DNA from 2 places in the Pseudarthrobacter sp. ATCC 49987 genome. Region 1 is predicted to be linked to the other one. Evidence: riboswitches for the same ligand, from Rfam matches in the RefSeq annotation. Region 1 holds a riboswitch; the other holds the start of a gene.
The links. A riboswitch is a leader RNA that binds a small molecule or an ion and turns the genes downstream of it on or off. The one in region 1 is predicted to bind thiamine pyrophosphate.
Positions count from the first base shown of each region.

Region 2: it holds a riboswitch for thiamine pyrophosphate, as region 1 does, so the genes downstream of both, GXK59_RS18890 (ECF transporter S component) here and GXK59_RS04015 (FAD-dependent oxidoreductase) in region 1, are expected to answer to the same signal.

Region 1 is NZ_JAABNS010000001.1:843,101-847,300, reverse strand. It holds gene GXK59_RS04025 (thiazole synthase) at 1-735, opposite strand, end outside; gene thiS (sulfur carrier protein ThiS) at 741-977, opposite strand; gene GXK59_RS04015 (FAD-dependent oxidoreductase) at 974-2,386, opposite strand; TPP riboswitch at 2,380-2,514, opposite strand; gene GXK59_RS04010 (thiamine phosphate synthase) at 2,541-3,272, shown strand; gene GXK59_RS04005 (ferritin-like fold-containing protein) at 3,287-3,958, opposite strand; gene GXK59_RS04000 (RNB domain-containing ribonuclease) at 4,000-4,200, shown strand, end outside.
Region 2 is NZ_JAABNS010000001.1:4,077,247-4,081,446, reverse strand. It holds gene GXK59_RS18895 (ABC transporter ATP-binding protein) at 1-1,523, opposite strand, end outside; gene GXK59_RS18890 (ECF transporter S component) at 1,540-2,214, opposite strand; TPP riboswitch at 2,280-2,423, opposite strand; gene GXK59_RS18885 (heme-degrading domain-containing protein) at 2,617-3,177, shown strand; gene GXK59_RS18880 (DUF4386 family protein) at 3,174-3,935, opposite strand; gene GXK59_RS18875 (DUF4235 domain-containing protein) at 4,066-4,200, shown strand, end outside.

The DNA.
Region 1 (4,200 bases):
CGCGTGCCTGAAGGCCTCCCCCATCAGCACCGGGTTCTGGGCCCGGGTCACGGCCGTGGCCAGCAGCACGGCGTCGCAGCCAAGTTCCATGGCCAGGGCCGCGTCGGAGGCCGTGCCGATCCCGGCGTCCAGGACCACGGGCACGGAAGCCCGCGAGACGATCAGTTCGATGTTGTGCGGATTCAGGATGCCCAGGCCGGTGCCGATCGGCGCGCCCAGGGGCATGACAGCAGCGGCGCCGAGGTTTTCCAGCCGCAGCGCCAGCACCGGGTCGTCGTTGGTGTACGCGAACACCTTGAACCCGCGGCCCACCAGCTGTTCGGTGGCGTCGACCAGTTCCACAGCGTCCGGCAGCAGGGTGTGCTCGTCCGCGATGACCTCGAGCTTGACCCAGTCCGTTTCGAGGGCTTCGCGGGCCAGTTCGGCCGTCAGCACGGCGTCCCTGGCGGTGAAACAGCCCGCCGTGTTGGGCAGCACCCGGATGTTGTGCTCCAGCAGCAGCTGAAACAGCGACCCGGACTCCGCCGGCGAATAGCGCCGCATCGCGACGGTGGTCAGTTCGGTGCCCGAGGCCAGCAGTGCAGCCCCCAGTCCGTCCAGGCTCGGGGCCCCGCCCGTGCCCATGATGAGCCGCGACCCCAGCTGCACGCCGTCCACCGTGAACGGATCCGCGGCGGCCGCTGACGCTCCGGGCACTGAGGCTCCGGGCGCCGCTGCCAGTGTGGTGTCCTCCATGCTGCTCATCCTCCCTGTACCGCCGTTACCAGCTCGATGTCGTCGCCGTCGGCGAGCGCGGTGCCGTGCCATTGGCTGCGCGGGACCACCTCGGCGTTGCGGGCCACGGCGACGCCGAGTTTGCCGCCGTCCTCAGACTGGCCGTTGGGGGCCAGGGTCCGCCCGGTGACCTGGCTGACGAGGGTGCTGACCGAGGCGCCGTCGGGGAGCCAGTGCCCGGTTCCGTTCAGGGTGATGTTCATACCGTTTCCTTGTTGTGCTCAGGGTTGGTGTTCCGGGTGTTGGTGTTCCGGGGGAATGTGGTGTGCGGACCGTCGGCAGCAGGTCCGGCGGACTGTGTGCCGGTGCTGAATCTGTCGGGCCGGAAGTGGGCCCAGCGGGGATCCGCGACGCCGTCCAGCAGTCCGCGGCAGATCTCTGCGGCGGCGGGCGTGAGCAGGATTCCGTGCCGGAAGAAGCCGGTGGCGATGATCAGGCCCGCGATGCCTGCCGAACTTCCCGGTTCCGCCACCCGGCCCAGCAGCGGCGCGTTGTCCGGGGTCCCCGGCCGGGCCCGGGCGGTGGCCTCGAGCAATTCCAGTTCGGCGACGGCGGGGACCAGCTGCTGCGCATCGCGCAGCAGCTGGTAGACGCCGCCGGCGGACACAGCGGCACCGGCCGGCGTGCCGGCTGTCGGGGCGGCCGGCGGGGCAGCGTCCCGGAGGTCTTCACCGAGGGCGTCCTCCCGCTGGGTGGCACCGATCACCACCGTGCCGTCCTGCCGGGGGACGATGTAGACGGGCACCCCGCGCACCAGTCCGCGCACCGTGGAGGTGAGCAGCGGGCGCAGTTTCTCCGGCACCCGGAGCCGGAGGATGTCACCGTGGACCGGCCGCAGCGGCAGCCGGAGCCCCGCCGGCAGTCCCTCAAGCGCGGCGGCGCCGAGGCCGTTGGCCACAATGGTTTCCGTGGCCCGGACAGAACCGCCGCCGGCGAGGCTGGCGCCAGCCACCCGCCCGTCCTCCCAGAGCAGCCCGGCAGCGCGCCGGGCGATGGTGTCGCAGCGGCCGTCCGCGGCCAGCAGTTCCCCGATCCGGGCGAGCAGACGGCGGGGGTCCACCTGGTGGTCGGCGGGAATGTCGAAGGCGCAGGAGATGCCCGGGCTCAGCAGGGGTTCACGGATGCGCGCCGCACGGACGATCAGCGGTTCGACGGCGAGGCCGGCAGCCTGCTGGACGGTGCGCAGGTCCGCGAGCGCCCGGCGGTCGGCGGCGTCGGCACCCACGGCGAGGGTCGGCGTCGTGAGGTATCCCGTCCCGGAGCCGCCGTCTCGCGGGTCTTCCGCGGCCGCACCGTCCAGTCCGGCGGCGAAGGCCGGCCAGAGCCGGGAGGATTCAAGCATGAGTTCCAGGAGGGCTTCCTCCTGGTAGTGGAGTTCACTCACCGGGGCAAGCATGCCCGCGGCGGCCCAGCTGGCGCCGCTCCCGGGGGCGTCGTCAATCAGGGCCACCGAACGGCCCGAGCGCCGCGCCGCCCAGGCGATCCCGTGGCCGACAACGCCGCCGCCAATCACAGCAACGTCGTAACATTTGGGGGTTTTGGTGTTATCCGCGGCGGCCGCGGCCGCCGCATCGGTGACTGAGGCCGTGGCTGGGACGAGTCTGCTGCCCATAAAAGGTTCCTTCCCTACGCCGGTACTAACCGGATCAGGTCAAGCGGTCGGCTCTGACGCCCTCTCAGCCTGCCGGTGCCGGACGCCAGGGGCGTGGACGGGCGCGGCAGGCTCCCGCGGTATTGGCCCAGTTTAGAGGAACTAGGCTGGAAGCATGAGCCAGGATGCCGTCCACACCACCGCCCGCCTTTACCTTTGCACCGACGCCCGCCGGGACCGCGGCGACTTTGCGGACTTCGTGGACGCTGCATTTGCCGGCGGCGTGGACATCATCCAGCTGCGCGACAAGACGCTGGAGGCTGCCGAGGAGCTGGAACTGCTGGAGGTCCTGCATCAGGCAGCCCACCGCCACGGCCGGCTGTGGGCCGTCAACGACCGGGCGGACCTCGCCTCGCTGTCCGGGGCTCCGGTGTTCCACATCGGGCAAAAGGACATCCCCCTCGGGGCGGCCCGGGACTTCCTCGGCAAGGACACCGTGATCGGTTTGTCCACCCACAGCCCGGAGCAGGTGGACGCAGCCATTGCCGCCGCCCCCGGCCGCAACGGCCTGGACTACTTCTGTGTCGGGCCGGTGTGGGCCACCCCCACGAAGCCGGGGCGAGCCGCCGTCGGACTCGAACTGGTGCGTTACGCGGCGGACGCGATCCGCCGGGCGGCACATAGCGCCGGGGGCAAGGTCGCGGGCAAGGTCGCGGGCAAGGTCGCGGGCAAGGTCGCGGGCGTGGTGCCCTGGTTCGCGATCGGCGGCATCGACCTTGGAAATGTGGAGCAGGTGGTGGCGGCGGGCGCACACAGGATCGTGGTGGTCCGCGCCATCACCGAGGCCGACGATCCCGCGGACGCCGCCCGGGCCCTGCTCGCCGCACTCGACGCCGCGGACAGCTGAGTCGGACCGACCGCTCAGCCGGCCAGGCCGAGCTGCGTCATCCGGCGTGAGTGGTTCGCCGCCAGTTCCCGCATCAGCTCGCGGACAAGTTCCTTCGACTGCTCCTCGTCCGCGCCGATCAGTCCGCCCACGAAGGCATGTTCGAAACTCACGCGCCGGGCCTGGGTCAGGGCCTCGCCGAGCAGCCGCCTCGCCCACAGCGCCAGCCGCGATGCCAGCCGCGGGTCGTCGGCCAGGGCCGTCCTGAGCCGGTCCCGCAGCACGGCGGTGGCCTCCCCGTCGGCCTGGATCTGCTCCACCAGGGCACGGGTCGAGGCGTCGACGTAGCGGGAAATGGCGCGGTAGAAATCGGCGGAGACGGTGTCGATCACATACGCCTTCATGAGGGATTCGTACCAGTCCGCCGGACGCGTGCGTTCGTGGAAGTGGTCCACGGACGGCTGAAACGGAACCATGGCAGCTTCCGGGTCAAGGCCCATGGCGTCGAGTTTGGCGCTCACGAGTTCGTAGTGCTGGAACTCGGTCACGGCGATCCGGGCCAGCACCGCACGGTCGTGCAGGGTGGGTGAATACCGGGCATCGGAGGAGAGCCGTTCGAAGGCGGAAAGCTCACCGTAAGCCATCACGCCGAGCAGATCCCTCAGGAAGGTGTTGTAACGGGCGGGATCGGCCGGGGATGTGCTCATGATCCAAGACTAATGGCGCAATTGAAGCTAATCTGATTTTCGTGTCCCATCATCGCTTGACCCCGAATATCCACCAGCAGAAGAACCAACTTGCCCAGGCCCTCAACGCGCTGCGCACCACGCTGGAACTGCCGGGCCCGTTCCCCGAGGACGCCCTGCGGGAGGCCAAGGAGGCCGTCGCCGGGCACGAGCTGCCGGAGCTTGATTTCACCCACATTGAGTTTGTGACCATCGATCCCGCG
Region 2 (4,200 bases), 3.2 Mb from region 1:
GCGGTGCCGTCGTCGAGGAGTTCGGAGAGGAAGGAGGCCAGTTCGGCCCAGGTGTTGGCGTCCTGGCCGAAAGTGGGTTCGTCCAGGATGAGCACGTGGGGATGGGCGGCGAGGACGGTGGCCACGGACAGCCGCCGCTTTTCACCGCCGGAAAGGGTGTAGGGGTTGGCGTCCACGAGTTCCGTCAGCCGTAACCGCTCCAGCAGTTCGTCCACGCGGTCCCCGCCGCGGCCCAGGTGCCGGGGCCCGAACATCAGCTCATCGAGCACCCGTCCGGTGACGAACTGGTGCTCGGGTTCCTGGAACACGGTGCCAATCCTGGCAATCAGCTGCTGGGCCTTCCACTTGTACGGATCAATCCCCGCGCCGGCGCTGAGCTCCAGCGTGGCGGAGACCGTGCCGGAGACCGGCGCGAGCAGGCCGGCGAGTGTCAGGGCGAAAGTCGACTTCCCCGAACCGTTGGGGCCGGTGATGGTCAGCGCTTCCCCGGCACGGACCTGGGCCACGATGCCGGACTGCACCGGCGCCGGCGGGATGGGCCGGAAGCCGCCGCGGAGACCGGACCGCCGCGGCCGTTCGCGCGAGACGGCCAGGCCCTCCGCGGCCAGCAGCAGCCGCGCGGTATTGGCACCGGCAGCACCGGCGGCACCGCCAGCACCGGCAGCACTGGCGCGGCGAGCCCGGGTCTGCGGCACGTAACCGGGCACCCAGACACCCGCTGCGGTGAGCATGTCCCGCGCCTGCGCCAGCACCTGGTCCGGCGGCCCGTCGATCAGCACGGCGGAGTCCGTGGCCGAGCCGGGCTGCAGCACCACGATCCGGTCCACGAGGTCTTTCCAGACCGCGACCCGGTGCTCCACCACCACCAGGGTGGCGCCGGTCTTGTCCACGCAGCGGCCGACGGCGTCGCGGACTTCCAGGACGCCGGCCGGGTCCAGGTTGGCGGTGGGTTCGTCGAGGAGAATCAGCCCGGGGCGCATCGCGAGGATGCCGGCGAGCGCCAGGCGCTGCTTCTGGCCGCCGGACAACGCCGACGTCGGATGGTCCAGCGGCAGCCGGCCCAGCCCGACGTCGTCGAGCGCTTCCGCCACCCGGGTCCAGATGTCGGCCGGCGACACGGAGAGGTTTTCCGCACCGAAGGCGACGTCGTCGCCGAGGCGTGAGAGCACCACCTGCGTTTCCGGGTCCTGCTGCATCAGTCCGGCCCGGCCGCGCCGGGCCCGGGGCGCGGCGCCGTCGATCAGCAGGCTGCCGGACTCGTCGGCGTCCTCGGCGTCCGCCGGAGCACGGCCAGCGGCAAAACTAACAGCACCGTCACCGGAGGAGCTGTCGCCGAGCACCCCGGCCAGGGCGTGGAGCAGCGTGGATTTGCCGGCGCCCGAAGGCCCCAGCAGCAGCACGCGCTCCCCCGGCCGGATGTCCAGGTCCAGGCCGCTGACGGCGGGCCGGGACCGGCCGGCGTGCCGCCAGCCCCAGCCGCGAGCGGTGATCGTAGCCGGGCGGACCCGGTCGAAAGATGTCATGCGCAGTGTGCGGACATCAGGAGAAGACGGGCTCCGTGGCCGCCTTGCGGGAAGCGAAGGAACTCAGCACGCCGGTCCTGGCCAGGCCCCGGGTGGCGAGCCAGGACAGCCCGCCGGCGATCACGGCACCGGAGATGGCGGTGAAAATGACGTAGGCGAGCTTGTCGCCGGCGGCGTACGCGATGTTCCAGCCCCAGGGCAGGAACGAATCATTCAGCCCGCAGAACAGGCCGGCGCCGGCACCGGCCAGCAGCGACACCGGCAGGTTGAACTTCTTGTACATGAACGCGGCGAAGACCAGTTCGGCGCCAAGGCCCTGCAGGATGCCGGAGATGAGCACCGTGGTGCCGTACTGCGAGCCCATGATCAGCTCGCCGGCGGCCGCCACGGTCTCGCAGAACAGTGCGGCGCCCGGCTTGCGGATGATGAGCATGCCCAGAACTGCCGGGATCATCCAGCCGCCGGCGTAAAGCCCGGTGAGCGGCGGGTAGAACGCGTTGACGGGGGCGGAAATGAGGTTGGCGCCCTGGGACCAGGCCCAGAAGATGACGCCGCCGGCCACGGCGATCAACGCGGCCACCACAATGTCCACAACACGCCAGTTGTGGGTGCGTCGGGTGGGTGTCGTGCCAGAACCGGGGCTGGCGGATTCGTGCTGGCCGGATTCGTGCTTGGCAGATGTATCAGTCATATCGTCCTCCTGAGGAACAGGAGGGGAGAGTGCCCCGGGTCCGCAGCTTCCGCTGCCGCTCCGTGCACTCTGAGAACTCGACTCCCTTGCGCCGGTACTAACCGGATCAGGTTCGAGGGTCTGCGGCTGTCCGCACTCTCAGCGCCCACCTGTGGTTTCCCCGGATTCCTCCGGTGATGCCCGACGGCGGCGCTCCCCTGTCGTATCTAATATTGCCCTTGTGGGCGTGGCCCAGTTTACACCCGTGGAGCATTATTTTTCCGGGGCCGGCCGTCACAATCCTGGACCGTCCGAAGCGGTGTCCCGGACCGGCCTGCTTGGTAGAGTCGGCACAGCATGGGAACACCGGACGCCGCCACGGCCGGCTGGCTGCCGGCAGCCAACTAACGGAAGCTGAATCACTTGACGAACTCACCAGTGCCTTCCCCCGACTACGATCCGGATTCCGCGGAACCGCAGCCGCACGGGTCCCTGGGTGCGCTGATCGGCCGCATCCTGGCGGAAATCGAGGAACTGCGGTTCCGGTCCTTCAGCAAGGACGACGCCCTGGACCTCGGGCTCCTCCTGGTGGAACTCGGCCGGCATCGCTCCCACCCGATCGCCATCGACATCACCAAGGGCGAGCAGGTGCTCTTCCATGCGGCGCTGGAGGGCGCCACCCCGGACAACGAACACTGGATCAGGGCCAAGCAGCGCACGGCCGTGCGCTACGAAGTCCCGTCGCTGCTGGTGGGTCTTCGGGCCCGGGCGGCCGGGCGGAGGATCGAGGACAACGCCTGGTTCGACCAGATGGAGTTTGCCGCCCACGGCGGCGCGTTCCCCATCTACCTGCGCGGCACCGGGATGATCGGCACCGTCACGGTGTCCGGGCTGCCGCAGAAAGCCGACCACGAACTGGTGGTCGAGGCCCTGTCGGAAATCCTCGGCCGCACTGCGTCTCTGGCTGGACCGCCGGGACGCTAGCCCGGCATCCCCCCGGCTCCGCTGCGGGGTGTCCGCCCGGCCAACCGGACCAGCGCAATCCCGACGGCCACGAACCAGACCCACATCAGCACGCCGTAGCCCCAGTAGAACTCCGGGACGGCATGCCGGAGCGCCTCCGCAACAACACCCAGGCCGCCGGTGGCGATCCCCAGCCACGCGAGGGTCCGTGGCAGCACCCCCTTCAGCATGACGACGGAGATCAGCAGGATGCCGAGCGCTGACAGGACACCGACGACGGCGGGGGTGTTGTTCTCGGCGACGATCGCCTCGGCGGCGGTCGAGTAGCGGAGCCGGGCGGCGCCGTCGTCCGCGCCGGCGTAACGGTCGCTGAGGTATACCAGCACGAGGGAGCCCCGGCTGGTGACCGGGACGGCGAGGATCAGCGCCCAGGACAGTGCGCCGATCACGGCAGCCAGCAGGGCCAGGCCTTTGTCGAGCGGGGCCAAGGCCACGAAGAGCGCCACGAACACGAGCACCGGCAGCATGTTCGGCACCATCCACAACAGCTGCTCGGCAATGTAGATCCCCTTGTTCCGCGCGATGAACTCCAGTGTCGCGGCGCCTCCGTGGACCGGTGGCGGGGCGGCGAAGTCCAGGACCAGCGCGATGACCAGGAGCACCACAAAGAGCACCGAGGCAATGCCGGCCCAGAAATACAGCCGCCGCGAGGTCTGGCCGTCAGCCGCTGGGGCGGCCGGCGCGGTGCGGCCGGGCGAACTGGTTTGGGGCTTTTCCATGCTCGAAGTTACGTCCGGCCCGCCCCGCCGGACAGGGGCGTTGGTCCCGGCCGCTTCCCTGGCTGGACCCTCCGGCAAGGAACGCTAGGCTAGGGGAAGCCCTGTTTCCTCCCGCAAGGAGTTGCGAAGAATGAACATCTTCATCAAACTGCTCGGCACCGGCATCAGCCTGCTCGCCGGCTATGTCGGCACCAAGCTCGTTGACACCATCTGGGAGAAGTCCACGGGCAGCAAGCCGCCCAAGGGCCACGACGACGACGTGCCC